DNA from 2 places in the Hansschlegelia sp. genome. Region 1 is predicted to be linked to the other one. Evidence: predicted binding sites of a transcription regulator. Region 1 holds the regulator's gene; the other holds the start of a gene.
The links. The regulator HrcA, encoded in region 1, represses chaperone genes, less so after heat shock. The targets are predictions, from matches to a motif close to GTTAGCACTCNCNNNNNGNGAGTGCTAAC.
Positions count from the first base shown of each region.

Region 1 (15,439 bases):
CGCCAATCTCGAGCTTTACGACGAGCTCGACCAGACGCCGGACCCGGTCCGGCCGGTCGTCCCCGCCATCCGCATTCCGGGCGCCCGGCCGAGCCCGGCGGAGGACCCGCTGAACGGCGTCGTGCGGACCTGCGACGTGCGCGCTGTCGACGCCACGGGTCCGCTCTCGGGCAAGTCGATCGGCATCAAGGACACGATCTGCGTCGCCGGCATTCCGACGAGCTGCGGCTCGCGCCTGCTCTACGACTTCATCCCCGACGCCGACGCCACTGTGGTGAAGCGCATCCTGGAGGCCGGCGGCCACATCACCGCAATGCTCAACACCGACGATTTCGCGTTCTCGGGCGGCGGCCACACCAGCGCTTATGGGGCCGGCCTCAACCCGGTGAACCAGAAGCATGTCGCGGGCGGCTCGTCCTGCGGCTCCGCCACCTCGGTCGCGAGCGGCCAGGTCGACATCGCGCTCGGCGGCGACCAGGGCGGCTCGATCCGCATCCCCTCCTCCTGGTCCGGCATCGTCGGCCACAAGCCGACGCACGGTCTCGTGCCCTACACCGGCATCGCCGGCTTCGACCCGACCATCGACCATGTCGGCCCGATGGCGAAGACGGTCGAGGACGCGGCGCTGCTGCTCTCGGTGATCGCCGGCGTCGACGACACGGCGCGCGACATGCGCCAGCCCACCACGATCAACAAGGTCGACTATGCGGCCGCCCTGACCGGCTCGATCAAGGGCCTGCGGATCGGCGTCGTGAAGGAAGGCTTCGGCACGCCCTGGTCGATGAAGGCAGTCGACAAGGCGGTGCGCGAGGCGGTCAAGCACCTCCGGAAACTCGCCGCCTCGGTCGAGGAGATCTCAGTCCCCGAGCATGCGCGCGTCCCGGCGATCTGGAACAGCATCGCGATCGAAGGCGGCATCGCGACCTTCTACCAGGGGCTCAACGCCTACGGCATGAAGGGCTGGTACAACACGCGGCTGATGTCGGCGATGAACCGCGGCATCAAGACCAATGGCGGCGATTTCTCGCCGACCGCCAAGCTCGGCGTGGTGCTCTCGGAATATATGAGCGCGCAGTATCACGGCGTGTTCTACGGCCGCGCGCAGAACCTCGCGCGTCAGCTGACGGCGGCCTACGACAAGGTGTTCGAGAGCTTCGACCTGGTGGTCATGCCGACGACGCCGCAGACCGCGCACGAAATCCCGCCGCTGCCGGAAGTGGACCGGGCCCAGCATATCGCGCAGGCCCTCAACATGGTCTGCAACACCGCCGCCTTCGACCTGACCGGACACCCGTCGATCTCGGTGCCGTGCCACGACGTCTCGGGGCTTCCGGTCGGGCTGATGTTCACCGGGCGGTCGTTCGACGACCAGACGGTGCTGCGCGCCGGCCACGCCTATCTGGCGGACGCGTAAAGCTCCCCCGGCTCAGACCTCGAGGGTCTCGAACCGGTCCGGCGGAGAGGCGGCGAGCTCGGCCCAGTCGAGCTCCTCCTCGAGCGCGTGGAACACGTCGTCGCCGATCTCGCCGCGGCGGCGGAGCTCCGAGAGGCGCTTGCGCTTGGCGGCGAGCGCCGCTCTCCGCAACTCGTCGGCTTCGCCCTCGGCGCTCGGGTGGCGACCGGCCTCGGTCGCGGCGCGGGCGGCGGCGCTGAGCTCTTCCCGCAGCCAGCGCGCGGCCCGGCTGTCGCTCTTGTCCAGGACGGCCTCGGCCGCCTCGATCAGTTCCACCCGGGCCGCGACGAGTTCCTTGTCGAAGGTTCCGTCGCGCTCGAAGCGCAGCAGCCGGATCAGCGGAGCCAGCGTCAGCCCCTGGCCGACGAGCGTTCCGAGCACGGTCGCGAAGGCCGCGAGCGCGATCAGGTCACGGTGCGGGAAGCCCGGCGGCAGGGCGAGCGCGGTCGCGAGCGTGATCAGGCCGCGCATCCCGCACCACGACACCGCGATCCCCTGCGCCACAGTCGGCGCCGTTCCGCGGCCGCGCCAGCGGACGATCAGACTGGCGATGCGGCCGTAGGCCATCACCCAGGCGAAGCGGACGGCGATCACCACGCCCAGCACCGCGAGCGCGAACAGCGCGGCGTCCCAGAGCTCGGCGGAGGGCAGCCGGTTGACGATCTCCCGCCCCTGGATGCCCATCAGCAAAAAGGCCAGCACGTTGAGCAGGAAGACCACCGCCTCCCAGACCGAATAGGAGCGCACCCGGTCGCGCGGCGAATGTCGCTCCGGGGCGCCGCGGGCGAGCACCATCCCGAAGGCCACGACCGCGAGGATCGGCGACAGACCGAGCCGCTCGGCGATGATCCACACGCCGAAGGTGCTGACGAATTCAAACAGCGTGCCGCCAAGCGTGCCGGCGAGGAACGGCAGGAGCTGGAGATAGGCGACCCCGGTCAGCGCGCCGCCGATCACCCCGCCGATCGGCGCGAGCACGAGACCCGGCGCGAGCGCAGCGAAGGGCTCGCCTGTCGTGGCGATCGTCACCGCGGCGCTGAAGATGAGCAGCGCGGCGGCGTCGTTCAGCAGGCTCTCGCCCTGCAGCACCGAGGCGGTGGCGCGCGGCAGCGCGACCTGCCGGATGATCGTCGAGGCCGCGGCCGCGTCCGGCGGCGCGACGATTGCGCCGAGCGCGACGCCTGCGACCAGCGGCAGTCCCCACCACACCGAAAGGGCGGCGACGGCGGCGGCCGTGAGCAGCACCGCCACGGCCGCGAGCGCGATCAGCGGCGCCCAGTGGCGGCGCAGCTCGCGCGGGGCGAAGTCGAAGGCGGCGTCGAGCAGCGCCGGAGCGATGAACAGCGCCAGCGCAAGATGCGGCTCGATGCGGATCGAGGGCGCCCAGGGCAGCGCCGCGACGGCTACGCCGGCCATCGCGAGCAGCGTCGGATAGGGAACCGCGAGCCGACGCGAGAGCTGCAGCAGCACGATCGCCGCTAACATCAATGTGAGAAGGCTCTCGAACAGCGACATTGAGCGGCTCTCTCAGGCCTTAGAGAGTGTTGCGTCGGCTACGGGTATCCGGAGCATCCGGAGACTGCTCCGGCCCAGGAAGCGTCTAACTTGCGCGGAACCTCGCGTCCTCAACGGCGGTTGATCACCGTTTTGGGGACGCGCGGCCGGCCAGCCGTCGCGCGCGCTTTTCCCATCCTCACGTTTTTGGGCTGCTCTCTATGACATCGATGGTTTCAAAGGCGCTGATCATCGCCGCCGCGGGCTTCGCGCTCGCGGGCTGCAATGACGAAGCGAAGGTTCCGATCGCCCAGGGTTACGGCCCCAACCCGACGCTTCCGGCGCCGCAGAAGAGCTGGATTCCGCACGTCAACGTCTCCAAGGCGGTCGGCTGGGCGGATGGCGCGACGCCGAAGGCCGGCGCCGGCTTCCAGGTGACCGAGTTCGCCGGAGGCTTCGATCATCCGCGCAAGGTCTACGCGCTGCCGAACGGCGACGTGCTGGTCGCGGAGACGGCCGAGCCGCCGAAGCCTGAGGACGGCAAGGGCGTCAAGGCGTGGTTCCAGAGCTTCTTCATGGACCGCGCCGGCGCCAAGGTGAAAAGCGCGAACCGCATCACGCTGCTGCGCGACGCGGACGGCGACGGCAAGGCCGAGGTCCGCAAGACGTTTCTGACCGGCCTAAACTCGCCCTTCGGCATGGCGCTCGCGGGCGACCGCCTCTACGTCGCCGACACCGACGCGATCGTCAGCGTCCCCTACCGGGAGGGCGACACCGAGATCAAAGCGCCGGTCGAAAAGCTCGTCGACCTGCCGGGCGGGCCGATCAACCACCACTGGACTAAGGATCTGGTGGCGAGCCCCGACGGCTCCAAGCTCTACGCCACCGTCGGCTCGAACTCGAACGTCGCCGAGAACGGCATGGACGCCGAGAAGAACCGCGCGGCGATCCTCGAGGTCGACATCGCCAGCAAGAACGTGCGCCTGTTCGCCTCCGGGCTGCGCAACCCGAACGGTCCGTCCTGGCAGCCGGACAGCGGCGCGCTCTGGGTGGTCGTCAACGAGCGCGACGAACTCGGCTCCGACCTCGTGCCGGACTACATGACCTCGGTGAAGGACGGCGGCTTCTACGGCTGGCCTTACAGCTACTATGGCCAGCATGTGGACGACCGCGTGAAGCCGCAGCGGCCGGATCTGGTCGAGAAGGCGATCGTGCCCGACTACGCGCTCGGACCCCACACCGCCTCGCTTGGGCTGACCTTCAACACCGGCGGCCTGTTCCCCGAGAAGTACCGCAACGGCGCCTTCGTCGGCCAGCACGGCTCGTGGAACCGCACCCCGCAGAGCGGCTACAAGGTGATCTTCGTGCCGTTCAAGGACGGCATGCCGAGCGGGGCGCCCGAGGACGTGCTGACCGGCTTCCTCAACGGCAAGGACGAGGCGCAGGGCCGACCGGTCGGCGTCGCGATCGACAAGTCCGGCGCCCTGCTGGTCGCCGACGATGTCGGCAACAAGGTCTGGCGCGTCACGCCCGCGCAGGCAGGCAGCTAAGCGCGCGCCGGCGTCGCCGGGCCGGCCCGGCGACGCTTCCGACGCCTCACCTCAGAAGGCTGCCGAGCACCTTGGCGGTGTAGTCGATCATCGGCACGATCCGGGCGTAGTTCAGCCGGGTCGGGCCGATGACTCCCAGCACGCCGACGATCTTGCGGTCGCCGTCCCGGAACGGGGCAGCCACCATCGAGGAGCCCGAGAGCGAGAACAGCTTGTTCTCCGAGCCGATGAAGATGCGCACGCCGTCGCCGGTTTCGGCGCGGCCCAGAAGGTCGATGACGCCCTTCTTGGTTTCCAGATCGTCGAGCAGCAGGCGGATCCGCTCGAGATCCTCGAGGGCACGGAGGTCCTCCAGCAGATTGGCCTGGCCGCGCACGATCAGCTGGCGCGGCTCGCCTTCCGAGGCGCCGGCCCAGCTCGCCAGCCCGGCTTCGACGATCCGCGTCGAGAGCGCGTCGAGCTCCGTCTGCGCCGTCGACAATGCGCTCTCGACGGCCTCGCGCGCCTCTCCGAGGGTGCGGCCGCGCATATGGCCGTTCAGGAAATTGGTCGCCTCGACCAGCGCGGAAGCCGGCAGGCCGCGGGGCAAGGGCAGAATGCGGTTCTCGACCGAGCCGTCCTCACCGACCAGCACGACCAGCGCCCGTTCCGGATCGAGCGGCACGAACTCGATGTGCTTGATCGCCGGGTCCTGCTTGCCGGCGAGCACGACGCCCGCTCCGCGCGAGACCCCGGACAGCATGCTGGAGACATCGGTCAGCACCTCCTCGACCGAGCGCGAGCGGTTTGAGCCAGCGACCTGACGCTCGATTGCGCTCTTGTCGTCCGGCGAAAGCTCGCCGACCTCCATCATTGCGTCGATAAAGAAGCGCAGGCCGAGCTCGGTCGGCAGCCTGCCGGCGCTCGTGTGCGGCGCGTAGATCAGGCCGAGCGCCTCGAGGTCCGCCATGACGTTGCGGACGGACGCCGGCGACAGCGAGACCGACAGCAGCCGCGATACGTTGCGGGAGCCGAGCGGCTCACCGGTCGTCAGATAGCTGTCGACGATGCGGCGGAAAATCTCGCGAGACCGGCGATCGAGCTGGGCGAGGCCGGCGGTCGTTTCGGTGATCGGGCGTTCAATTGACATGCCTGTGAGGTAGGCCTTCGCCGCACGCGTGAACAGGCAGGATTTCGCAAGCGCGCCCCGCGATCAAGCGCCGCCGCGCTTGCGGCGGACGCGCCGCGAGGGCAGAAGGAACGCCGTTCCCGAAAGCCTGCGAGCCCTTGATGTCGATCCGTCCGTCGAAACGCGCCCCCGAGGTCATGCGCGCCGTATCCCTCGAGCGCGGCGTCGCGCGCTATGCGGAAGGCTCGTGCCTGGTGAAGTTCGGCGAGACCCATGTGCTGTGCGCCGCGAGCCTCGAGGACAAGGCCCCCGGCTGGCTGCGCGGCCAGGGCCGCGGCTGGGTGACGGCGGAGTACGCGATGCTGCCGCGCGCCACCCATGAGCGCACGCGCCGCGAGGTGAATTCCGGCAAGCCTTCGGGCCGCACCCAGGAAATCCAGCGGCTGATCGGCCGCTCCCTGCGCGCCGTAGTGGACCTCAAGATGCTTGGCGAGCGGCAGATCACGGTCGATTGCGACGTGCTGCAGGCCGATGGCGGCACCCGCACCGCCTCGATCACCGGCGCCTGGGTCGCGCTGCACGACTGCCTGGCCTGGATGAAGGCGCGCGACATGCTGAAAGGTCCGGCGCTGAAGGACCACGTGGCGGCCGTCTCGTGCGGCCTGTTCAAGGGAACCCCGGTGGTCGACCTTGACTATGCCGAGGATTCCAGCGCCGAAACCGACGCGAATTTCGTGCTCACCGGCTCCGGCGGGATCGTCGAGGTGCAGGGCACGGCCGAAGGCGCGCCATTCTCGGAAGCGGAGCTCATGTCGCTGCTCGGCCTCGCCAAGACCGCCTGCTCGAACCTCGTCGAGCTGCAGAAGCTCGCCGTCGCCTGAGAGGAACGCCCGTGAGCCTCCCTCCCCTCGGCCCCCGGCTCGTGATCGCGACCCACAATGCCGGCAAGCTGCGCGAGTTCCGCGAGCTGCTGGAGCCGTTCGGGCTGGAGCTGGTGTCGGCCGGCGAGCTCGGCCTGCCGGAGCCGGACGAGACCGGCACGACCTATGCGGAGAACGCCCACATCAAGGCGGAGGCTGCGGCCGCCGCCTCCGATCTGCCGGCGCTCGCGGATGATTCCGGGCTTGCGGTGCAGGCGCTCTGGGGCGCTCCGGGCATCTTCTCCGCGCGCTGGGCCGGACCGGATAAGGACTTCGCGGCCGCCATGCAGCGCGTCGAGGAGGATCTGCAGGATCGCGGCGCGACCGCGGCGGAGGATCGCCGGGGCGCCTTCGTGGCGGCGCTCTGCCTCGCCTGGCCGTCCGGGGAAGCGATCGCGGTCGAGGGCTCGGTTTCCGGCGAGATCGTCTGGCCGCCGCGCGGAAATCTTGGCTTCGGCTACGACCCGATCTTCCGGCCGGACGGCCACGAGCGCACCTTCGGCGAGATGACCGCCGACGAGAAGCACAGCGTGACCTGGGACCATTCCGGCCGCGGCAGCGGTCTGTCGCACCGCGCCCGCGCCTTCGGCGAGCTGATGGCGGCGCTGTTCCCGGAAGGCCCGCCGCGGTGAGCGAGCCCGGCTTCGGGGTCTATGTACATTGGCCGTTCTGCGCGGCCAAGTGCCCCTATTGTGACTTCAACAGCCATGTCCGCCGCGCCGAAATCGACCAGGGCCGGTTCCTCGCCGCCTTCCGGCGTGAGATCGCGCACATGGCCGCGCTGGCGCCGGGCCGCAAAGTCGCGAGCGTGTTCTTCGGCGGCGGCACGCCCTCGCTGATGAAGCCCGAGACGGTCGCCGGCATCCTGGAGGCGATCGCAGACGGGTGGGAGATCGAGGACGAGGCCGAGATCACGCTCGAGGCGAACCCGACCAGCGTCGAGGCGGACCGTTTCCGCGGCTATCGGGCTGCCGGCGTCAACCGCGTCTCGCTTGGCGTACAGGCGCTCGAGGCCGCCGACCTCGCCGCCCTCGGCAGGCTTCACACCGTGGAGGAGGCGCTCGCCGCCATGGAGCTGGCGCGCGCGATCTTTCCGCGCGTCTCCTTCGATCTAATCTACGCCCGTCCCGGCCAGTCGCCCGAAGCGTGGCGGGAGGAGCTGACGCGCGCGATCGGCTACGGCACCGAACACCTGTCGCTCTACCAGCTGACCATCGAGGAAGGCACGCCGTTCTTCGCGCTCCATCAGGCCGGCAAGCTCAAGACGCCCGACGAGGCGACCGGGCGCGCGCTGTGGGACGTGACGCAGGAGGTCTGCGGCCATGCCGGAATGCCCGCCTACGAAATCTCCAACCATGCGAAGCCCGGCTGCGAGAGCCGCCACAACCTCGTCTACTGGCGCTACGGCGAATATGCCGGCGTCGGGCCCGGCGCGCATGGCCGGCTGATCGTCGACGGCGCGCGCCGCGAACTCGCCACCGAGCGCAACCCGGAGCTCTGGGCCGCCGCCGTCGAAGCGGAGGGGGCGGGCCTCGTGGTCGACGAGGCGCTGAGCCTCGAAGCTCAGGCCGACGAGTTCCTGGTGATGGGGCTGCGGCTCGCCGAGGGCATCGACCTAGCGCGCTTCCACCGCATCTCCGGCCGCCGGCTCGACCAGCGCCGCATCGACGACCTCGTCATGGACGGCATGGTCGAGCGCGTCGGCGCCGACCGGCTGCGGGTGACGCCGGAGGGTTTTCCGGTGCTCGACGCCGTGGTGGCCGACCTCGCCAGCTGACGGGGCGACGTTGCGGGAGCATCCTGTTCTGACTTACGTCAGTAAGGCTGCGGGGGGAGCCAACGATGATCGCGATCAAACTCGCGCGCGATTGCGGTTCGGCGCGGCTGGCGCTGCCGGCAGAGGCGCTCGCGCGGCTTCACGTCTCAGCCCGATACGCGATTCCCCTGACCGAGCGGCGTTACGGCGCGTGGCGCGCTCAAGCGACGTGATGGAACCTGTTCAGGCGCGGCGGCCGGCTGCCTCGGCCGAGGGTCTGCGGCCCATGACGAGCTTTCGCTTAAGCTGATGGAGGAACTTGCGAGCACGGCCTCCGCTCCTCCGGCGCGCGCGACGCCGATGATGGAGCAGTATATCGAGATCAAGTCGGCCAATCCGGACTGCCTGCTGTTCTACCGGATGGGCGACTTCTACGAGATGTTCTTCGAGGACGCGGAGGTCGCGAGCCGCGCGCTCGGCATCGCGCTGACCAAGCGCGGCAAGCACCTCGGCGAGGACATCCCGATGTGCGGCGTGCCAGTCGAGCGCGCCGACGACTATCTCCAGCGCCTGATCGCGGCGGGCTTCCGGGTCGCGGTCTGCGAGCAGACCGAAGATCCCAAGGAAGCCCGCAAGCGCGGCGCGAAATCCGTCGTGCGGCGCGATGTGGTGCGACTCGTCACCCCCGGCACGCTGACCGAGGACGCGCTGCTCGAGCCGCGCGCCGCGAACCTGCTGGTCGCGGTCGCGCGCGGCCGTTCGGAAGCCGGCGGCATCGCTTTCGGCGTCGCGCAGGTGGACGTCTCGACCGGCGCGTTCTCGGCCGGGGAGGCCTCGCCGGCTGATCTCGGCGCGGCGCTCTCGCGGCGCGATCCCTCCGAAATCCTGGTTCCGGAAGCGCTCGTCGACGAACTTGCGCCGGCGCTCGGCGAGACCCGCGCGGCGGTGACGCCGGTCGGCCGCGACCTGTCCGATCCCGCGCGGGCGGACGCCCGCCTCGCGCGCCACTTCGCGGTTGCGGCCGCCGACGCCTTCGGTCTCACCCGCCCGGAGCTTTCGGCCGCGGCGATGATCGTCGGCTATTTGGAGCGCACGCAGCTCGCAAGCCGGCCGCCGCTGGCGCGTCCGGTCCGCGAGGGCCGCGGCTCGGTGATGGAGATCGACGCCGCCACCCGGGCCAATCTGGAGCTGACGCGCCGGCTCTCGGGCGAACGCGAGGGCAGCCTGCTCGACGCCGTCGACCGCTGCGTCACCGCCGGCGGCTCGCGCCTGCTCGCCCAGCGCATCGCCGGCCCGCTGCTCGATCCCGCCGCGATCGCGGCGCGTCATGACGCGGTTCAGGCGCTGATCGAGGCGCCGGAGCTTCGCCGCGCCGTCCGGGCTTCGCTGTCACGCGCGCCGGACCTTGCGCGGGCGGCGCAGCGCGTCGCCTTCGGCCGCGGCGGTCCGCGCGACCTAGCCGCGATCCGCGACGCGCTCAAGGCAGCCGAGGCGTTGGCCGAGCGCCTCGGCGCGCTCGCCGACGCGCCCGACGAGCTCACGGCGATCGCCGCCGCGCTCGCCGCCGCCGACCACGCGCTCGCCGAGGAGCTCGCCGCGACGCTCGCCGACGAGTTGCCGCTCAACAAGCGCGACGGCGGCTTCGTGCGGCATGGCTGCGACGCCGAGCTCGACGGCACGCGCTCCCTGCGCGACGAGAGCCGCAAGGTCATCGCGGGCCTGCAGGCGGCCTATGCCGACGCCACCGAAATCCGCACGCTGCGCATCAAGCACAACAACGTGCTGGGCTATTTTATCGAGGTCCCCCAGCAGCACGGCGAACGGCTGCTGAAGACGCCGCACGCCGAGACCTTCGTGCACCGCCAGACCATGGCGGGCGCGATGCGCTTCACCACGACGGAGCTCGGCGATCTTGAGCGGCGCATCTCGGAAGCCGCCGACACCGTGCTGCGCTGCGAGCTCGCAACCTTCGACCGGCTCGCCGCCCGCGTCACCGGGAGTTGGGACTCGTGCCGCGCCTGCGCCGAGGCGCTCGCCGCGCTCGACGTCGCGGCGGGGCTCGCCGAGGTCGCCGTCGAGCAGAACCTGACGCGGCCGCATGTCGACGACAGCCTCGAGTTCCGGCTCCAGGCGGCCCGCCACCCGGTGGTCGAGGCGGCGCTTCGCCGCGAGGGCAAGCCGTTCGTGGCGAATGACGTAGACCTCTCCGCGCCCGACGCGGCGGGCGGGCTGATCCAGCTCGTCACCGGGCCCAACATGGGCGGCAAGTCGACCTATCTCCGGCAGGCCGCGCTGTGCGCAGTGCTGGCGCAGGCCGGCGCCTTCGTGCCCGCGGCCTCAGCCCATATCGGCGCCGTCGACCGGCTGTTCAGCCGCGTCGGGGCGGCCGACGACCTCGCCCGCGGCCGATCGACCTTCATGGTCGAGATGGTCGAGACCGCAGCGATCCTGAACTCGGCGGGCCCGCGCGCGCTCGTCATCCTCGACGAGATCGGCCGCGGCACAGCGACGTTCGACGGCCTCTCCATCGCCTGGGCGGCGATCGAGCACCTGCATGAGGTCAATCGCTGCCGAGCGCTGTTCGCCACCCACTTCCATGAGCTGACCGCGCTCAGCAAGCGCCTGCCTCGGCTGAGGAACGCGACCGTGCGGGTGGCCGAATGGAAGGGCGAGGTGGTGTTCCTGCACGAGGTCGCGCCGGGCGTCGCCGACCGCTCCTATGGCATCCAGGTCGCGAAGCTCGCCGGGCTGCCGGCCGCAGTCGTCAAGCGCGCCAAGGCGGTTCTGGACGAGCTTGAGGCCGCCGACCGGGCGTCGCCGGTCGAGCGCTTGATCGATGACCTGCCGCTGTTCGCAACCACCCGCGCGAAGCCCGCGCCGGAGGCGGACCCGGCGATCGAGGCGATCGACGCCATCGACCCCGACGCCCTCACGCCGCGCGAGGCGCTCGACGCGCTCTACCGGCTGAAGGCGCTGCGGAAGAACTGAGCATGACCGCCCCGCGCGCAAACACCACGCTTCCCGCCATGGCGCCTTAACCGGTTGCCCCCTATGTTTCGCGGCTTCTGACCAAAGCCCGGCTGCGCGAATCTCGATGTCGACCGTCCGCCAACGCCTGCGCGTCGCGCGCAACGCCCGTGAACTGGCCGACAGCGCCGTGTTGTCGCGCGAGCTGACGGAGCTTTCCGCGCGGCATCGCGGCGACCCGAACGCGCTTCGCCTCGCCGTGGTGGCGCACCTCAAGCAGACGCTCGCCGCCGGCCGCGAGACCGCCCGGCTCTGGCTGAACGAGGACGGCGCCGGCACGGCCTGTGCGCAGCGCCTGTCGCGCCTGATGGACGCGGTGGTGATCGCGCTGTTCCACCACGCCACGACCGACCTCTATCCGCGCGTGAACCCGACTTCGGGCGAGCGGCTCGCGGTCGTTGCGGTCGGCGGCTACGGCCGCGGCTCGATGGCGCCGGGCTCCGACGTCGATCTGCTGTTCCTGCTTCCTTACAAGCAGACCGCCTGGGGCGAGAGCGTCGTCGAGGCGATGCTCTACGTGCTGTGGGACATGGGCCTGAAGGTCGGCCACGCGACCCGCTCGGTCGACGAGTGCATCCGCCTGTCGCACGCCGACATGACGATCCGCACTGCGGTGCTGGAGGCGCGCCGCATCACGGGCGACGAGCAGCTGTTCGAGGAGCTCACCCGCCGCTTCGACGCCGAGGTGATCGAGGGCCGCGCCGCGGAGTTCGCCGCCGCAAAGCTCGCCGAGCGGGACGAGCGCCTCGGCCGCGCCGGCGCCTCGCGCTATCTGGTCGAGCCCAACGTCAAGGAGGGCAAGGGCGGGCTGCGCGACCTCAACACGCTGTTCTGGATCGCCAAATATGTCTGCCGGGTGCGCGACGCCGACGACCTCGTCGGCAAGGGCATCTTCTCCGCCGCGGAGCTTCGGCTGTTCAAGAAGTGCGAGGACTTCCTCTGGGCGGTGCGCTGCCATCTGCACTTCATCACCGGCCGGCCAGAGGACCGGCTGTCCTTCGACCTGCAGCGCGAGATCGCGGTCGCGCTCGGCTACACCGAGCATCCGGGCCTGCGCGACGTCGAGCGCTTCATGAAGCACTACTTCCTGGTGGCGAAGGACGTCGGCGACCTCACTGCGATCCTCTGCCACGCGCTGGAAGCCCGGCAGGAGAAGCCCAAGCCGCGGCTTGACCGCTTCCTGACCCGCTTCCGCAAGCGCAAGCCCAAGGTCGTCGACGAGAGCGACAGCTTCATCATCGAGGACGACCGCCTCAACGTCCGCGACGAAGGCGTGTTCGCTCGCAATCCGGTGGATCTGATCCGGTTCTTCAAGATCGCCGGCGCGCACGGCCTCGCCTTCCATCCGGACGCGATCCGGCTGATCACCAAATGCCTCAAGCTGGTCGACGGGACGCTGCGCGAGAATCCGGAAGCGAACGCGCTGTTCCTCGAGATCCTGACCTCGCGCCGCAGTCCCGAAAAAGTGCTGCGGCGGATGAACGAGACCGGCGTGCTCGGCCGCTTCATCCCGGATTTCGGCCGCATCGTCGCGATGATGCAGTTCAACATGTACCACCACTACACGGTGGACGAGCATCTGCTGCGGGCGATCGGCGTGCTGTCGGAGATCGACGCCCGCGAGTCCGCCGACTCGCACCCGCTCGCCAACGAGATGATGCCGACGCTGAGGGACCGGGTCGCGCTCTACGTCGCGCTGTTCCTGCATGACGTCGCCAAGGGGCGGCCGGAGGACCACTCGATCGCCGGCGCCCGCATCGCCCGCCGGCTGTGTCCGCGGCTCGGGCTGACGCCGGCCCAGACGGACACCGTCGCCTGGCTGATCGAGCAGCATCTGACGATGTCGATCGTCGCCCAGTCGCGCGACTTGTCCGACCGCCGGACGATCGAGGACTTCGCCAAGATCGTGCAGAGCCCGGAACGGCTCAAGATGCTGTTCATCCTGACCATCGCGGACATCAAGGCGGTCGGTCCGGGAGTGTGGAACGGCTGGAAGGGCCAGCTGCTGCGCACGCTCTACTGGGAGACCGAGACGGTGCTGACCGGCGGCCATTCCGCCGGCGACCGCAAGAGCCTCGTCGAGCAGGCCAAGAACGATCTGCGCCAGCGCCTGTCCGACTGGACGGACCCGGAATTCGAGGCCTACGCGCAGCGCCACTACGCGCCTTACTGGCTGAAGGCCGAGCCGGAGCGCGCGGCGCGGCACGCCCGCTTCATCGCGCGCGCCGACGCGGCCGGCGAGAAGCTCGCGACCGATGTCGCGACCGACGCCTTCCGCGGCGTCACCGAGCTCACCGTCCTCGCGCCCGACCACCCGAAGCTGCTGTCGGTGATCGCAGGCGCCTGCGCGGCGGCGGGCGCGAACATCATGGACGCGCACATCAACACCACGACCGACGGCTTCGCTCTCGACACGATCTTCATCGGCCGCGCCTTCCCGGAGGACGAGGACGAGCTGCGCCGCGCCCGCCGCATCGCGGAGAACATCGAGCAGTCGCTGCGCGGCGAGATCCGGCTGTTCGACATCGTCGCGAACAAGACGCGTAGCTCCGCCAAGAGCCGGCCGCGCGCCTTCGAAATTCCGCCGGAGGTGACCGTCACCAACGCCTGGTCGGACCGCCATACCGTGCTGGAGATCGTCTGTCTGGACCGGCCCGGCCTGCTCTACGACCTCACCAACGCGATCTCCCGCCTCAACCTCAACATCGCCTCGGCGCATGTCGCGACCTTCGGCGAGCGCGCGGTCGACGTGTTCTACGTCACCGATCTGACCGGGGCGAAGATCGCGAGCGCCGCCCGGCAGGGCTCGATCCGCAGCCGGCTGATGGCGGCCCTGCAGGCCGACGACAAGCGCGCGACGGCCGCCAAATAGCCGGCTGCCGCCCGCAGGGCCCGCCGGCCGCAATGCTCCGTTGCGCGTCGTGAACCCGGCCGCCCTGTGCGCCGGCGCCCGCAAATGCTATGTTGCGGCACGACATCGTTGCGCTTCGCGCCGCCCGCAGGCGGCCGAAGAAGGAACCCGCCGGACCAGATGCAGCCCACCACCGCCGCTTCCGAGCGCGCGCTCGTCGCGACCGCGCACAAGCTGACCGCCGACCTCGCCGCCGCGAGGCCCGTTATCTATTGGGCCGACCTGATCCTCACGGCGCTCGTCGCCTATGCAGCCTTCGCGGGCGCGCTGCTGCTGCCGACCGGGCTCGAGCGCGCGGCCGCCTTCGTGGTCTCGGCGCTCGCCTTCTACCGCGGCGTCAGCTTCATTCACGAGGTCAGCCACCTGCGGCCGCAGGACGTGCCGGGCTTCAAGGCGGGCTACAACGCGCTGATCGGCGTGCCCTATCTGGTGCCGTCCCTGATGTATGAGGGCGTGCACAACCAGCATCACGCCAAGTCGCGCTACGGCACCGCGCTCGACCCGGAATACATGCCGCTCGCTCGTCAGACGGTGTGGCACGTGATCGGCTTCATCGCGATCTCGGCGCTCGCGCCGGTCGGCCTGCTGATCCGCTTCGGGATCCTGACGCCGCTCGCCGCGCTCGTGCCGCCGGTGCGCAAATTCGTGGTGGAGCGCTGCTCGGCGCTGGCGATCAACCCGGCCTTCATCCGCGACCACCCGACCGACGCGCAGCGCCCGCTCTGGATTCTCCTGGAGACGCTGTGCAGCCTGTGGGCGCTCAGCTTCGTCGGCCTGACGATCGCGGGCGTGATCCCGCTGCGGGTGTTCCTGACGGCGCTCGCGCTCGGCTCCGCGGTCGCGGTGATCAACCAGCTGCGCACCCTCGTCGCCCATCACTGGGAGAACAAGGGCGACGAGATGAGCTCGACCGGCCAGTTCTTGGACAGCGTGAACGTGCCGCCGCCCTCGACGCTGCCGATGCTCTGGGCCCCCGTCGGCCTGCGCTATCACGGCCTGCACCATCTGCTGCCGCGGCTGCCCTATCACGCGCTGGGCGCCGCCCACCGCCGCCTGTGCGAGGCGCTGCCGCCCGAAAGCCCCTACCACAAGGGCAGCCACCGCGGCTTCTGGCACGTCACCGGCCGCCTGCTCGGCGCGATCCGCGACAACCGCCGCGCCCCGCGCCCGGAGATCGTGCCGGGGGAATAAGGCGAGCCGCTGGCTCCGGCTGGCGCCGC
Region 1 covers NZ_DATLJK010000013.1:201,739-217,177, reverse strand. The annotation lists gene VM780_RS09325 (amidase) at 1-1,414, shown strand, start outside; gene VM780_RS09320 (cation:proton antiporter) at 1,427-2,968, opposite strand; gene VM780_RS09315 (sorbosone dehydrogenase family protein) at 3,169-4,497, shown strand; gene hrcA (heat-inducible transcriptional repressor HrcA) at 4,544-5,626, opposite strand; gene rph (ribonuclease PH) at 5,773-6,486, shown strand; gene rdgB (RdgB/HAM1 family non-canonical purine NTP pyrophosphatase) at 6,498-7,157, shown strand; gene hemW (radical SAM family heme chaperone HemW) at 7,154-8,302, shown strand; gene VM780_RS09290 (hypothetical protein) at 8,368-8,514, shown strand; gene mutS (DNA mismatch repair protein MutS) at 8,591-11,269, shown strand; gene VM780_RS09280 ([protein-PII] uridylyltransferase) at 11,376-14,180, shown strand; gene VM780_RS09275 (fatty acid desaturase family protein) at 14,340-15,410, shown strand.

Region 2 (15,439 bases), on a different contig from region 1:
CTGCGGGCCCGGCTCGAGGCCGAGCAGCCGGAGCACCTGCAGCATGGCGTCGTCATGCTGGCCGCGCAGTCGGCTGACGGTTCGCTTGTGGTCGGCGCCAGCCGGACCCTGGACGCGACCCCCGACCCGTTCCTGCTCCAGACGGTCGACGACCTGATCCTGGACGAACTCGCGGCCGTGTTCGGCAAGCGCCCGAAGCAGATCATCTCCCGCTGGGCCGGCACCTACGCCTATTCGGCCGACCGTCCCGTGGTCGTCGAAGCGCCGGAGGCGCATGTCCGGGTGGTGATCGCCGCCTCAGGCTTCGGCGCCAGCGCGGCCTTCGCGATCGGCGAGGAGACGGTGGCGGATCTGTTCGGCCAGGCCTGAGCGTAGCCAAGCCCCGGGGTTTCGCGGCGGGGCGAAAAGCTCTAGGAGCAGGCCGCGCCTCAAAGCCCGAGACCTGATCGCGATGAACGCCCGCCGCGCCGACCTCACGCCCGCCCGCCTGCCGCGCGGCTTCGCCGACCGCGGCGCGGCCGAACTCGCGGCCACCCGCGAGATGACGGAAGCCATCCGCCGGACCTACGAGCTTTGGGGGTTCGAGGCGATCGAGACGCCGTTCTTCGAGTACACCGACGCGCTCGGCAAGTTCCTGCCCGACCAGGATCGGCCGAACGCCGGCGTGTTCTCGCTCAAGGACGACGACGAGCAGTGGCTCTCGCTGCGCTACGACCTGACCGCGCCGCTCGCCCGCTTCGTCGCCGAGAATTTTCAGCGCCTGCCGAAACCCTATCGCAGCTACCGGTTCGGCCCCGTCTTCCGCAACGAGAAGCCGGGACCAGGGCGCTTCCGCCAGTTCCTTCAGTTCGACGCCGACATCGTCGGCGCGCCCTCCGTCTCGGCCGACGCCGAGATGTGCATGATGATGGCGGACGCGCTCGAGGCGGTCGGCATCCGGCGCGGCGACTATGTGGTCAAGGTCAACAACCGCAAGATCCTCGACGGCGTGATGGAGGCGATCGGCCTCGGCGGCCCGGAGAACGCCGGCCGCCGGCTGACCGTGCTGCGCGCCATCGACAAGCTCGACCGGCTGGGGCCGGAAGGCGTCCGCGCCCTGCTCGGCGAAGGCCGCAAGGACGAGAGCGGCGACTTCACGAAGGGCGCGGGGCTCGATGCAGCCGCGGCGGCTCGCGTGCTCGACCTCCTGAAGGCGAAGGCCGGCGACAACCTGCAGACCGCTCGCCGGCTGTTCGACGAGTTCCCGGAGCCGGGCGCCGGCCAGGAGGGGGCGCGGGAGCTCTCCGCGGTGGCGACGCTGATCGATCAGGCCGGCTATGGCGACAGGGTGGAGCTGGACCCGGCGGTTGTTCGCGGCCTGGAATACTACACCGGCCCGGTCTTCGAAGCCGAGCTCACCTTCAAGATCGAGGACGAGGACGGCCGGCCGATCCAGTTCGGCTCGGTCGGCGGCGGCGGCCGGTATGACGGCCTCGTCGGGCGTTTCATGGCCGACGACGTGCCGGCGACCGGCTTCTCGATCGGCGTCTCGCGGCTGCAGGCCGCGCTTCGCGCCCTGAAGGGCGCCGAGGCGCCGGCCGATCTCGGGCCCGTGGTGGTGCTGGCGCTCGACCGCGAGCATATCGGCCGCTCGATGGCGCAGGCCGCGACGCTGCGCGCCGCCGGCATCGCCGCGGAAGTCTATCTCGGCGCCTCCGGCATGAAGGCGCAGATGAAATACGCCGACCGCCGCAAGAGCCCCTGCGTGGTGATCCAGGGCTCGGACGAGCGCGAGAAGGGCGAGGTGACGCTCAAGGACCTGATCGAGGGCGCCAAGGCGGCCGCCGCGATCTCGGACCGCGCGGAATGGACCGAGAGCCGGCCGGCGCAGGTGACCGTGCCGGAGGAGCGGCTAGTCGAGGAGGTCCGGGCGATCCTCTCCCGGCACGTCTAGACCGGCCGCGGCGCGCTAGCAGGCGAACTTGTCCCGGACGTCCTGCTCGGTGACGTTCGCCATCGGCATCATGAACTTCACGGCCTCGGTCTTGCGGCCGGGGCGCATGATCAGCACGACGGTCTCCGCGCCGCCGCAGGCCGGATCGCCGCAGTCGATCTCGCTCACCGTCACGGCGTCGTCCTCCGTCAGCGACAGCGCGTCGCGCACCAGAGCGGCGACCCGGCGCGAGGCGTCCGCGCGCCCGGGATCGTCCCGGCGGGATCGGAACAGAAGAGCCATGCGGCCATGTGTACGCCTCCGGAGGCCGCGTAAGACAGGGCGAAACGCCGCGCCGGCCGGCGGGCCAAGCGCGCCGGAGCGGAAAAAAGTCGCGTCCGGCCGGCCCGGCTGCTAGACGCGCCGTGAAATCTTGACCTCCGGCCTTCCAGATCGATGTCGCGTCCCCTGCCCCAAGCCCTGATCGACCGGTTCGAAGCCGCAGGCTTCGCGCGCGTCGACCTGCCGGTTCTTCAGCCGGCGGAACCGTTCCTCGACGTCATGGGCGAGGAACTGCGCCAGCGCATGTTCCTCACGTTCGACGCCGCGGGCCGCGAGCTCTGTCTCAGGCCGGACTTCACGATCCCCACCGCGCTGCTGCACCTCGCGCGCGGCGAGGCCGGCAGGGCCGCCTCTTATTCCTACGCGGGACCGGTGTTCCGGCACGGCGCCAATGGCGGCGAGGTGGCGCAGATCGGCGTCGAGAGCTTCGGCCGGCCCGACCGTCTGGCGGCCGAGACCGAGGTGCTCGGCCTTGCGCTGGAGGCGGCGGCGACGCTTGGGCTGCGCACGCCGGAGATCAGGCTGGGCGACCGCGCGCTCGTGGAGGCGGCGGTCAACGCGGTCGACGCGCCGGCTTCGCTCCGGCGGCGGATCAAGCGCGAGATCGCCTTCGGCGGCTCGCTCGACTGTCTCGCCAGCAAGGCGAAGGGCGACGCCGAGCACGCCGGCCTGTTCGCGGCGCTCGAGGCCGCCGGGCCGGAGACCGCGCGCGGCGTGATCGAGGACGTGCTGTCCCTCGCCGGAATCACGACGGTGGCCGGCCGCACCCCCGCGGAGATCGCGGAACGCTTCATCGAGCGCTCCGCGGCGCGCTCGGCTGTCGTCTCGCCTGCGCAGCGCCAGGCGCTCAAGACGTTTCTCGCAATCGACGCTCCCGCGCCGCAGGCGAGCGCGCGCATCCGCGCGCTTCTCGGCGCGAGCGAAGCCGCGGACGCCTTCGACCAGCGGATCGCCGCATTCGCCGCCGCCGGGCTGCCAGTCGACGCCATGCGGTTCTCCGCCGGGACCGGCCAAGGTTTCGACTATTACGACGGCCTCGTGTTCGAGCTCGCCCGGCCCGACGGCGGCGAGGCGCTCGGCGGCGGCGGCCGCTATGACGGGCTGCTCAAGGCGCTCGGCGCCGAGCAGCCTGCGCCTGGCGTCGGCTTCGCGCTCTGGCCTGACCGCTTCGAGGAGACATCGCGATGAGCGGGCTGGTCCTCGCCATTCCCTCGAAGGGCCGCCTGCAGGAGAACGTGCAGGCGTTCTTCGCGCGCGCCGGGCTGACCTTCGTGCAGGCCGGCGGATCGCGCGACTACCGCGGCGCGATCGCAGACGTGCCCGATGTTGAGATCGCCTATCTGTCGGCCTCCGACATCGCCGGCCAACTCGCGAGCGGCGCGGTCCATCTCGGCGTGACCGGCGAGGACCTCGTCCGCGAGACGATCCCGGACGCCGACCTTCGGGTGAAGCTGCTGCAGCCGCTCGGCTTCGGCTACGCCAATGTGGTGGTGGCCGCGCCGAAGGCGTGGATCGACGTCAGCACGATGTCCGATCTGGATGACGTCGCCGAGGACATGCGCCGACGGCACGGCCGCCGACTGCGGGTCGCGACCAAATACGTCAACCTCACCCGCGGCTTCTTCGCCTGGAAGAAGACCGGCGAGGGGCGCAACGGCCCGGGGGTTTCAAACTATCGGATCGTCGAGAGCGTCGGGGCCACGGAAGGCGCGCCGGCGGCGGGCTCCGCCGACGTGATCGTCGACATCACGACCACCGGCGCGACGCTCGCGGCGAACGGCCTCAGGGTTCTGGACGACGGAGTGATCCTGCGCAGCCAGGCGCAGCTCGTGGCGAGCCTCGCGGCGGAGTGGAGCCCTGCCGCCCGGAGCGCCGCGCGCACGATCCTGACCAGGATCGCGGCCGAGGTTCGGGCCCGCAGCGTTCGCGAGATCAGGGCCGTGATCGATGGCCGCGTCGAGCGGCTGATCGTCGACCTCGGCGCTCGGTTCGACGCGCGCGCGCCGTTCGGCCCGCCGGCGCCCGGGACGCCGCTCGTACTGCACGCGCCGAAACGGTCGGTCTTCGATCTGGTCGAGGCGCTCTCCGCGGCGGGCGCGGGAGCCGTCACGGTTTCGACCCTCGAGGACGTGTTCGAATCTTCGCCCGCTCTGGTCGAGGATCTGTTCGGCGCGCTCGGGGGCTGAAAAAGGAAAAGGCGGAACCGCCTCGGGGGGTAGCGGTTCCGCCTCATGAAGTCGACCAGTCGGGGGGGCTGGCCGGCTTTGTCAAAAGCTCGTTGCGAGCTTCCGAGCCTAGAACGGCCCATCAACGCGGCAGTTCCGGGGCGACGAAAAAAAACTTTGATCAGCGCAGAGGCGGCACTGCAGCCCCGAGCCTGCGCTCCAGAAACGCGATCGTACGGTCCCAGGCGAGCGCCGCCGCCTTGCGATCGTAGCGCGCGGGATTCGTGTCGTTATTGAAGGCGTGGTTCGCGCCCTCATAGATGAACAGCTGGTACTCCTTGTCGGCGTCCTTCAGCGCCCTTTCGAAAGCCGGCACGCCTGCGTTGATGCGCTCGTCGAGCCCTGCGTAGTGCAGCAGCAGCGGCGCCTTCACCTCAGCCGCCTCGTCGGGATCAAGAGGCTGCCCGTAATAGGCCACGGCGGCCTTCAGATCCGAGGAGGCGACAGCGAGCCTGTTGGCCATGCCGCCGCCCCAGCAGAAACCTACGGCGCCCACGGCCCCGTTGCTCTCCTGACGCTTGGCGAGAAACGACACGGCCGCCACGAGAGCGTCCGTCGCCTTCTTGAGATCAAGCGCGCCGATCAGCTCCCGCGCCTTGTCCTCGTCCGGCGGGGTGCCGCCGACCGGGGACAGCAGGTCGATCCCGAAAGCGAGGAACCCCGAGACCGCTAACCGGCGCGTCACGTCCTCGATATGCGGGTTCAAGCCGCGATTCTCGTGGATCACGATCACGCCCGGCCGCCTGGCGTCGCCGATCGGGTGCGCGAGGAGACCCGAATAGGGGCCGTCCGGGGTTTCGAAGGCCGCCATCGCGGTGACGATTCGCCGGTCGTCGGGCGCGACGAGCGCGGCGCGGGCGTAGTCGTTCGACAGCGCCGCGAGCGCCACGTTCGCAGCGCCGACCGAACCCACCAGCCCGACGAGCCTCTCGAAGAAGGCGCGGCGGCCCATCTCGCCATGGGTGTAGCGGTCGTAGAGGGCGACGAGGCGTTGCGCAGGACGATCGGTCATAAGGGGTTCCCAGCCGCAGACAGGCGCGGTCCGGCGACCGTATATCCCGCGACCGCCCTTAGGCGATGCTCACGCACAGTTCATCGCGGCGGAGACACTGCGCGGGCGATCGCCTCGAATTCCGGCTTGCGGGCGTCGAAGCCCGCTTTGTCGCCGACGCAGACGACGGTGGTGCGGCCCTTCGGCGTGTCGATCAGCACGAGGTAGGAGCGGAGCTCCGCCGTCTTGGGTTCGCCCTCAGTGGCCTTGAAGTCGGCTACCACGGCGGCGCCCGCGAGGCCGCCCTGTTCGAAGGGCATCACGCTCGCCACGTCGTAGCGCAGCGAAAGCGTGGCGCGGATGAGCTCCGTCCACTCCTTCTTCTGCGTGAAAGCGTTGATCTCGGGCTGGGTGAGACCGGCGTTCTGCGGAGCCGCCTGGAAGGCGATCTTGCAGCCGGTCTCGGCCTCATCCGCCTTCTGCACCGCGAACACGACGGCGTAACGCGCGTCGCCCTCGGCGCGTTCGGCCTTGTAGCCGTCGGGCGGAAGCACCGCGAGGCCGGTGGCGTCGTCGCGCAGCGGCTCTGCCGCGAAAGCCCCGCTCAGCGTGAACGCCACGGCGAGAACACAGACCACGGCCCTCACGCTCATCCGCAACCCTTTAGCGCCGGCAGTTGTGGTTCGGCGGGGCGCCGGCCCGCCGTCGAAGCTCGGCATAGCCTGCGCGCGCGGCGAAAAGGAGGAAATGCATCAATTAAGCTAAACACCGCCGGGCGCCGGCGCTCAGGCGATCGGGGCTCCGAGCGTCTCGATCACGCGGCAATCGCCCACCCGGCCATGCCCGCAGCCTTCCACCATGCGCTTCAGCTCCGCCCGGAGCGCGGTGAGCTGCGCGATGCGGCCGTCGACCTCCGCGAGCCGCCTGAGGGCGATTCCGTCGGCGTCCACGCAAGGCCGATCCGGTTCCGCGCTGAGCGCCAGAAGATCCCGGATCGCGTCCAGCTCGAAGCCGAGCGCGCGTGCATGGCGGATGAAGTTGAGGCGCGAGAGATCGTCTCGACCGTAACGCCGCTGCTTGCCCTCGGTGCGGGCAGGCGGCGCAACCAGGCCGATCTGCTCATAGTAGCGGATGGTCGCCGCCTTAACGCCCGTGCGGGCCGCAGCCTCACCGATTGAAAAGTCGCTCATGGGGCTTGAACCTCTAGTGGCTTGAAGTTGTAAGCCCTGAGGCGAATGCTGGAAAGGATGATCGGCGATGTCTGATCCGTGCTGCCGCGCCCTGCGCTACCAACCGACGGCCGCCCCTCGCGCGCATGGCGAGGCCGGCTGCTGCTCCGGCGGCGTCCCGGCGTTCGACGGCATGGACGCGCGCTACAAGCGGATCCTGTGGGTCGTCATCGGGCTGAACGGCGCGATGTTCGTGACCGAAATGGCGGCCGGCCAACTCGCCGGATCGCAGGCGCTCAAGGCGGATGCGCTCGACTTCCTCGCCGATACGATCACCTACGGCCTCAGCCTCGCCGTGATCGGCGCGAGCCTGCGGGCCAGAGCGGGCGCGGCGCTTCTCAAGGGCGCTTCGCTCAGCCTGATGGCCGGCTGGGTGTTCGGCTCGACCGTCTACCGCACCTTCGCGCTGGGTCTGCCCAACGCCGAGACCATGGGCGTGATCGGCGCGCTGGCGCTCGCCGCAAACCTTGCATCCGTGCTGCTGCTCGCCCGCTACAAGGACGGCGACGCCAATGTGCGGTCCGTCTGGCTGTGCTCGCGCAACGACGCGATCGGCAATGTGGTGGTGATGCTCGCAGCTCTCGGCGTGTGGGGATCGCAGACGCCCTGGCCCGACATCGCAGTCGCGGCCCTGATGGCCGGGGTGTTTCTGTCTTCGTCCGTTCAGATCCTGCGTCAGGCCTGGGCCGAGTGGCGCGCGCCTCGCCATCTGGGCCACCGCGCCGCCCACGGCTGAAACTCCTGCCCGAGCCCGCCCCGGGCGGGCCCTACGCGCGCCTCGGACGTTTGAGCGTGGGGCTCGGCGAGGCGTATGGCATGAAGATCAAGGTTTTGGGCGGCGTGGTCGCCACGGTTCTCTGGTGCGCAGGCGCTCTGGCGGCGCCTGAACGGCCGCGCCCCCCGGCGCCGCCTGAGCTCACCGAGCAGACAATCGACGCCGCCGACTTCGATGGCTGGCGCGCTCGCGACGAGGCCCGCGGGACGGCGGACGCGGATCGCAAGGCCGCCGAAGAGGCCGTCGCCAAGGCGAAGCGAAAGCGCGACCGCAAAGCGGCGCAACAGAAGCTCGCCGCCCTGCCCAAGCCGGACGACGCGCCGGATCCGTTCCTGATCCGCGCGCAGATCCTGCTCGACCGCGCGCACGCCTCGCCAGGCGCAATCGACGGCCGCTACGGCGACAACATGCGGCGCGCCGTCCGCGCCTTCCGCGAGATGCGCGGGCTGCCGGCCGGCGATCAGCTCGACGCGGAGGCTTGGGCCAAGCTGTCCGAGGATCAGGGCAAGGCGACGCAGATCTATGAGATCACGCCGGAGGACGAGGACGGCCGCTATGTCGGCAAGCCGCTGCCGACCGACTACGCCAAGCTCGCTCGGATGAAGTGGATCGGCTTCCGCGACGCCGCCGAGATGCTCGCCGAGCGCTTCCACCTCGACGAGGGACTGATGCGTCGCCTCAACCCAGGAACGGACTTCGACAAGGCGGGTTCGAAAATCCTGGCGCCGGCGACCGGAGACGGTCCGCCGCCGGATCGCCGCGTGCTGCGCATTCTGGTCAACAAGGGCGAGAACGAGCTCCGCGCCCTCGATAAGGACGGCGACCTGGTGTTCGCCGCGCCGGCGACGGTCGGCTCGGGGGACACGCCGTCGCCGAGCGGAACCGTCAAGGTCACAAAGCCCTATCTGAACCCGGTCTACAAGTACGATCCGAAGAAGAACTTTCAGCAAGGCAAGAACAAGCGGAAGCTTACCTTGAAGCCCGGTCCCAACGGACCGGTCGGCAGCATGTGGATCGACCTCGACAAGCCGACCTACGGCATCCACGGAACCCCGGAACCGTCAAAAATCGGCAAGACGGAAAGCCACGGCTGCGTCCGCCTGACGAACTGGGACGCCGAGACGCTGGGCGGGCTGGTCGAGCCGAACAAGACAGTGGTGGAGTTCAGGTGACCGTCGGCGCCTGAAAGGAACGAGGCGCCGGCGCGTCACACCCGCGCCGCCGCCTCACGCAGCTGACGGACGTCGTCCTCGATCACGAGCGCCGCCTCGGCGCGGGCGAGCGCAAGCGCCGATTGCCGCCGGGCGGGGGCCGCGTAACGTCCGTCGCCCAGGCGTGCGAGCGTATGAAGCGCCTTCTGCAGCCGGAGCCCGACCTCGACGAGGCCTGCGCCGTCGCGGCCCAGCGGCTGGAACACGTCGGAGAACAGATCGTCGGGTTCTATCCCAGGCACGAACACGCGCGGATACGCGATCTCTGGCTTCGCCTCGGGGCTTGACCACAGAGCCAGCACCCGCACCGCCCGCCCGATGACGTCGATTGCGGTGCCGGGATCGTTGATGCCCGGCGAAAGCGCGCGCGAGGCGATCTCGGAAAGGACGCAGAGCCCGAAGCGAGGATCCTGATCGAATGAGCGCGTGTCGCCGACGCTGAAGCAGCGGCGGACCGCTTCATCGTTCTCCTGGCTCAATCCTACCGTCCACGCCAAGGGTCGCGCTGGCTCGGCGAACATCCCCGGGATCGCGCCGAGGTAGATCCTCCCCTCGACGGCTTCGGCCAGAGAGGAAAGTTCGCCGACGTCGACATGCTGCACATAACCGATCCGGTCGACCGCGATCGGGCGCGCGTCTGTCGGGACGATGCGCTGGGAGTCGAGCCGCACGCCGCCGAGATAGGGACGCCGCTGGCGGTCGCGCATGGCTGTGGCTGCGACCTCCTCCACCCGGGCAGTCGTCTCCGTGACCCGGCCCAGCTTCGATAGATGGTCAATCCAGCGCAACAGAGTGACCACGATCAGCACGATGATCACGATGGTGACGCCGAGCAGCACCACACGCCCTTGGTCGCCATAGGCGCCTGTGCTCAGCGCCACGATCCCCACCAGACTGAACAGAAAAGAGCCGAGAAAGGTCGCCAGCACGTTCTGGGTGGTGGAGTCCTCCATCACAAGCCGGGTGGCCCGCGGCGTGACGTTGGTGGTGGCGGCGGAGTAGGCCGAGACCATGACGTTGAGAGAGAACGTCGTCACCGCCAGCATGCTCGACGCGATGATGCCGAGAATGTTGTCGACCGAGTCAGCGCCAACCTTGGCTGGAACGTCCATGGGGATAAGCGGCGCGATGACGATGGCGAGCAGAGCCGTCAGGACGGCTGCGAGCGAGAACAGGCTGGCGCGGAACCAGATGCGGCGGCCAAGCCGCGACAGAAGCCAGAGCCACCGCGACGTCATCACCTTCTCCCAGATCCCAAAAAAAGAGCCCCGGATCGCTCCGGGGCCCTCTTCGTTCAAGAACTGGTTCGGCTGGATCAGAAGTCCATGCCGCCCATGCCGCCGCCCGGCATGCCGCCGCCGGCGCCGCCGGTTTCCTTCTTCGGCAGGTCGGCGACCATCGCTTCCGTGGTGATGAGAAGCGAGGCGACCGAAGCCGCGTCCTGGAGAGCCGTGCGGACCACCTTGGTCGGGTCGACGATGCCGGCCTCGATCATGTCCACATACTCCTCCGTCTGGGCGTTGAAGCCCGAGGTGGGGGAGCTGTTCTCGAGCAGCTTGCCGACCACGATCGAGCCCTCGACGCCCGAGTTCGCGGCGATCTGGCGGATCGGAGCCTCGAGCGCCTTCAGCACGATGTTGAAGCCGGCCTGGATGTCCGGGTTCTCATGCTTGGTGCCGTCGATGGCCTTCTTGGCGCGCAGCAGAGCGACGCCGCCGCCGGGAACGATGCCTTCCTCGACCGCCGCGCGGGTGGCGTTGAGGGCGTCGTCGATGCGGTCCTTCTTCTCCTTGACCTCGACCTCGGTCGCGCCGCCGACGCGGATCACCGCGACGCCGCCTGCGAGCTTGGCGAGACGCTCCTGGAGCTTCTCACGGTCGTAGTCCGAGGTGGTCTCCTCGATCTGCGCCTTGATCTGCGCGACGCGGCCTTCGATGGCCTCCTTGTCGCCGGCGCCGTCGACGATCGTGGTCTTCTCCTTCTCGAGCGTCACCTTCTTGGCGCGGCCGAGCATGTCGAGTGTCACGTTCTCGAGCTTGATGCCGAGGTCTTCGGAGATCACCTGGCCGTTGGTCAGGATCGCGATGTCCTCGAGCATCGCCTTGCGGCGATCGCCAAAGCCCGGAGCCTTGACGGCCGCGACCTTGAGGCCGCCACGGAGCTTGTTGACGACGAGCGTGGCGAGCGCCTCGCCCTCGATGTCCTCGGCGATGATGACGAGCGGCTTGCCCGACTGCACGACCGCCTCGAGAACGGGGAGGATCGCCTGCAGGCCGGAGAGCTTCTTCTCGTGGATGAGGATGTAGGGGTCCTCGAGGTCCGCGATCATCTTCTCGGCGTTGGTGATGAAGTACGGCGAGAGGTAGCCGCGGTCGAACTGCATGCCTTCGACGACTTCGAGCTCGGTCTCGAGGCTCTTGGCCTCCTCGACCGTGATGACGCCCTCATTGCCGACCTTCTGCATGGCGTTGGCGATCATCTCGCCAAATTCCTTCTCGCCATTGGCCGAGATGGTGCCGACCTGCGCGACTTCCTCGGAAGACGCGATCTTCTTGGAGGACGCCTTGAGGTGCTCGATGACCTTGGCGACGGCGAGATCGACGCCGCGCTTGATGTCCATCGGGTTCATGCCGGCGGTGACGTACTTGGCGCCTTCCTTGACGATCGCCTGGGCGAGAACCGTCGCGGTCGTGGTGCCGTCGCCGGCGAGGTCGTTGGTCTTCGAGGCCACTTCGCGCACCATCTGGGCGCCCATGTTCTCGAACTTGTCCTCGAGCTCGATCTCCTTGGCGACGGTGACGCCGTCCTTGGTGATGCGCGGCGCGCCGAAGGACTTCTCGATCACGACGTTACGACCCTTCGGGCCGAGCGTGACCTTCACCGCATTGGCGAGGATGTCGACGCCGCGCAGCATCTTCTCGCGCGCGTCGGCGGAAAAACGTACGTCTTTCGCAGCCATGGTCAGTTGCTCCTATGAGCTGGTTTTAGAAAACCGGCTCGCCGCGAACTTCCGTTCGGGCCCCGCCGGATCAAATCGTCTCGGATCTTCAGGCGATCACGCCCATGATGTCCGACTCCTTCATGATCAGCAGCTCTTCGCCATCGATCTTGACTTCGGTGCCGGACCACTTGCCGAACAGGATCTTGTCGCCGGCCTTGACGTCGAGCGCCACGACCTTGCCGCTGTCGTCACGGGCCCCGGGACCCACGGCGACGACTTCGCCTTCCTGCGGCTTCTCCTTGGCGGTGTCGGGGATGATGATCCCGCCCTTGCTCTTCTCCTCGGCGGTCAGACGGCGGACGACCACGCGGTCGTGCAGCGGACGGAAGTTCATGGGGCTAAATCCTCTTGAGCGCGCGCGCTTGCTTCGCGTTCCAAAATCTCGCCGGCGGGCAGGCCGCCGTGCTGTTAGCACTCTTCGGAGTCGAGTGCTAACGCGCGGTGGAGATACGAACGCGGCCGTGGCCTGTCAAGATTTCGCGATCCGGCCCGCCGCCGATTTTTTCCTGGTTGGCGGTGGTTCGGCCGCCGCTCGGCGATCAGTCGTGGGCTGGCGCCCGAAACCGCGCCATGCGCCGCCTGCGATCTGCTTCAGGCGGCGGAGCGAAGCCGCGAGACGCTCGCCGGGCGACAGCTTGCTCGGGGCCGCGGCGAAAGCCTGCTCAAGCAGACCTTCGAGCGACGGCAGGTAGCTCGAGGCCAGCATGATCTCCCGCAGAAACCGCTCCGGGTCTTTTGGCCTTGAGGCGAAAAGGTCCTGGTCCTGATCCTGCCCGCGACGCCTCGCCCGCGCATAGATGCGCGCGATGCGGCTGCGCACGTAACTCTCGGAATGATCTTGCAGCACGAAATACAGGATCGAGCCGTGGCTCGATCCTGCGACCCGGATCTTGCGGAGATTGCGCCCGCCAAGCCGGTCCGCCTCGGCGAGATCGGTCGCGTTCTCGGTCGCGAAGACCACGGTGGCGTAAACGTTCGACGCGTCGGCGACCCGGGTGACGTCGCCGTGCAGGCGCAGCGCCGCCGCCATTGCGAACTTGGCTCTGGCGACCCGGCGCAGCCGCCGGTAGCTCGGGAAATAAAGATCGACGTTGAGCGGATGAAGCCGCACCTGCGGGCTGAAGGCGAGCGCGCGGAAAACGCGGCGCGGCCGCATCCGCGCACAGAGCCGCGTCAGGAGCAGCGCGCCGAAGCCGCCCTTGCTGGTCCCGAGGAACAGCACGCGCTCATAGCCGCGCCGATCGATCAGCTCGACCAACGCGCGCGCGAGCTTCCGCGCGACCGGAAGATAGTAGAAGCCCTTGCGATCCGAGACGTACAGCGCGTCGCTCGGAAATGCGTGGCGGTAAAGGATGAACCGACGGCTCGGGGAGAAGACGACGATCAGGTCACGGGGGTCCGCGCCCGGCCGGAACTCCAAGGCGACGTCCGGGATCGACGGAAGCTGCTCGCCGGTTCCGCGATCCGCCGTCGAGTTCGGATCGGCTGCGGCGCCGTAACCGAGCGGCGGGACCGCCGAAGCGCCGGCGGCGTCAGGCCTAGATCGATCGCGAACCAAGCAGTCGTCTTGCAATCAGGCGTCCTTTCCAGATCGGTCGGGCGGACCGGATAACACGAGGCGGACGCCGGACGACAGAACCGCCCCTACGCATCTCCGCTTGATTCCCCTGAGTTTAGCGCCGATCGTGGCTGCAATGCCGACTCGCGACGAGATCGTGGATATCCACACCATGTGCGCCTGCTCGCACACGCGGATGGCGGCGCGCGCGGTGACGCGGTTCTATGACGAGGCGCTGCGGCCCTCTGGGCTCAAGGGAACTCAGTTCGTCCTGCTCGCCGCCATCGAGGCCGGCGAGGCGAGCTCGATCACGGACCTCGCCGATTTGATCGACATCGAGCGCACGACGCTGGTCCGCAATCTTCAGTTGCTGCGCAAGGAAGGCCTGGTGGCGCCCCTGAAGGGCCTCAACGGGCGACGCAAGCCGACGCTTACCGAGCAAGGCCGCGCCGCGCTCGACGCCGCGCTGCCGCTTTGGCGGCTCGCGCAGAACGAGATGGAGGGGCGGCTCGGCTTCGGCTCCTGGCAGGTCACGCGGCGCAGGCTGGGCGAGCTCCGCAAGGCGGTGAGTTGACCCTCACGCGATCACGGCGCGGGAGAAGCGGCATTCGAGCGCGCCCGTTCCATCGTGTCGGGCCCGGGCGCCCGGTTCGCGGATGAAGCCCTGCCGCTCGCAGAACCGCTGGACGTCCTCAAGCGCCACATCGATCCAAAGCGACAGCCGTTCGCCGCCCGAGGCGGCCGCGAAGGCGTTGGCGCCGGCGAGCAGCGCCGCCGCCAATCCTTGTCCGCGGGTTTCCGGCGTCAGACAGATCATCGAGAGTTCGAACTCCTTCGGGCGGCCATGAGCCGTCAGGCCGAGCGAGCCCACAACCTCGCCGTCGCAGAACACCAGCCAAAGCCGGCCGCCGCGTTCGGCGAACGAACTCGCAGGACGATCGAGTCCCGGGCGCTCGGAAACCTCTTCGGACGGCCCTCCCCTGACGGTTTCGTCCATCAGCCGCGCGAGCGCCGGCCCATCTTCGTCCGTCGCCTCGCGGATCACGAATTCCGACATTTCCCGTACAAGCTCCCGAAGCGCGTTGCGCCGCCCGCTGCGTTTCCGTTATGGGGCGCGGACGCCGCAAGGCGACGCGACGCCCTCGTGGAGTCCGAGATGCGCGAACCCGGACCAGCCCACCCGATCACGATCAGCCCGGTCACGGGGCGGGTCGTGGTGCGCTTCGGCGGAGCCGTAATCCTCGTCACCCGCGATGCGCTCGAACTGCGCGAGGCGAATTATCTTCCGGTGCTCTATATGCCGCGCGAACAGGCGGAGATGACGTATTTCGAGCCCAGCTCGAAACGCACCACATGTCCGTACAAGGGCGAGGCGAGCTATTTTGGCCTGCGGATCGGCATATCGCATGCGCCCGACGCGGTGTGGACCTACGAGAACCCCTACCCTGCGGTCGACGCGATCAGGGGCCGGCTCGCCTTCTACCCGGAGCGAGTCTCCATCGAGGTCGAGTCCGACTGAGCTCGACCGCTCGCGCGCCTTTGTTCCACACGGCTCACCTTCGCCACTTTACTGGCGGAGAGGAACGCAATCGTTCATCCCGCGTAAATGACGGCGAACCAAAATGCTTCGCCGCCGCCCGTTCGTCGTTCTCTAGGAGTTCCACGGTGATCCTGGTCCGTGCGTCCGTCGCCGCCGTCTGCGGCGCCATTGCGCTTGGCGTCGGCGCCTTCTGCGCCGCGCCCGCGTCAGCCGATCCTATGGTCATTCCGGCCCCGGACTACGTGCCGAGGGGAGAGCCGAGGGTCGTCGAACGCTATTACGAGGACGGCCACGTCATTCGCCGCGTGGAGCGGCGCGCTTACCGGCGCGGCTATGTCGAGGACATGTTCGACGATCCTGAGGACAGGATCTACCGTTACGAGGGGCGGCCTCGTCGGATTCCGACAACGCGCCAGCGCGAGTACGACGTCTATGACGGGCCTGATCCTTACGGCCGCGACGCCCGGACGTACCGGTACTATGAAGATCCCCGCTACGATCCCTATGACCGCGAGCCTGAGGTCAGACGCGGAACGCGGCTCGCGGGCCCACCCTCCGCCGCCGGCGCTGACCAGCCGATCCGCCGGGCGATGGACCCGAAATTCGCCCGTGCGGTCGTGCCGTATCGGGGCTCGGAGCCAGCCGGTTCGATCGT
Region 2 covers NZ_DATLJK010000016.1:56,948-72,386, reverse strand. The annotation lists gene VM780_RS15515 (TIGR03364 family FAD-dependent oxidoreductase) at 1-369, shown strand, start outside; gene hisS (histidine--tRNA ligase) at 452-1,933, shown strand; gene VM780_RS15505 (hypothetical protein) at 1,949-2,215, opposite strand; gene VM780_RS15500 (ATP phosphoribosyltransferase regulatory subunit) at 2,369-3,442, shown strand; gene hisG (ATP phosphoribosyltransferase) at 3,439-4,440, shown strand; gene VM780_RS15490 (dienelactone hydrolase family protein) at 4,601-5,491, opposite strand; gene VM780_RS15485 (hypothetical protein) at 5,572-6,123, opposite strand; gene VM780_RS15480 (helix-turn-helix domain-containing protein) at 6,256-6,660, opposite strand; gene VM780_RS15475 (cation transporter) at 6,728-7,435, shown strand; gene VM780_RS15470 (L,D-transpeptidase family protein) at 7,516-8,646, shown strand; gene VM780_RS15465 (DUF2254 domain-containing protein) at 8,682-9,923, opposite strand; gene groL (chaperonin GroEL) at 10,001-11,644, opposite strand; gene groES (co-chaperone GroES) at 11,733-12,020, opposite strand; gene VM780_RS15450 (hypothetical protein) at 12,156-13,259, opposite strand; gene VM780_RS15445 (MarR family winged helix-turn-helix transcriptional regulator) at 13,381-13,818, shown strand; gene VM780_RS15440 (GNAT family N-acetyltransferase) at 13,822-14,301, opposite strand; gene VM780_RS15435 (DUF427 domain-containing protein) at 14,401-14,763, shown strand; gene VM780_RS15430 (L,D-transpeptidase) at 14,916-15,439, shown strand, end outside.
Region 2: the regulator HrcA is predicted to act here: its motif matches at 12,094-12,122, upstream of groES (co-chaperone GroES).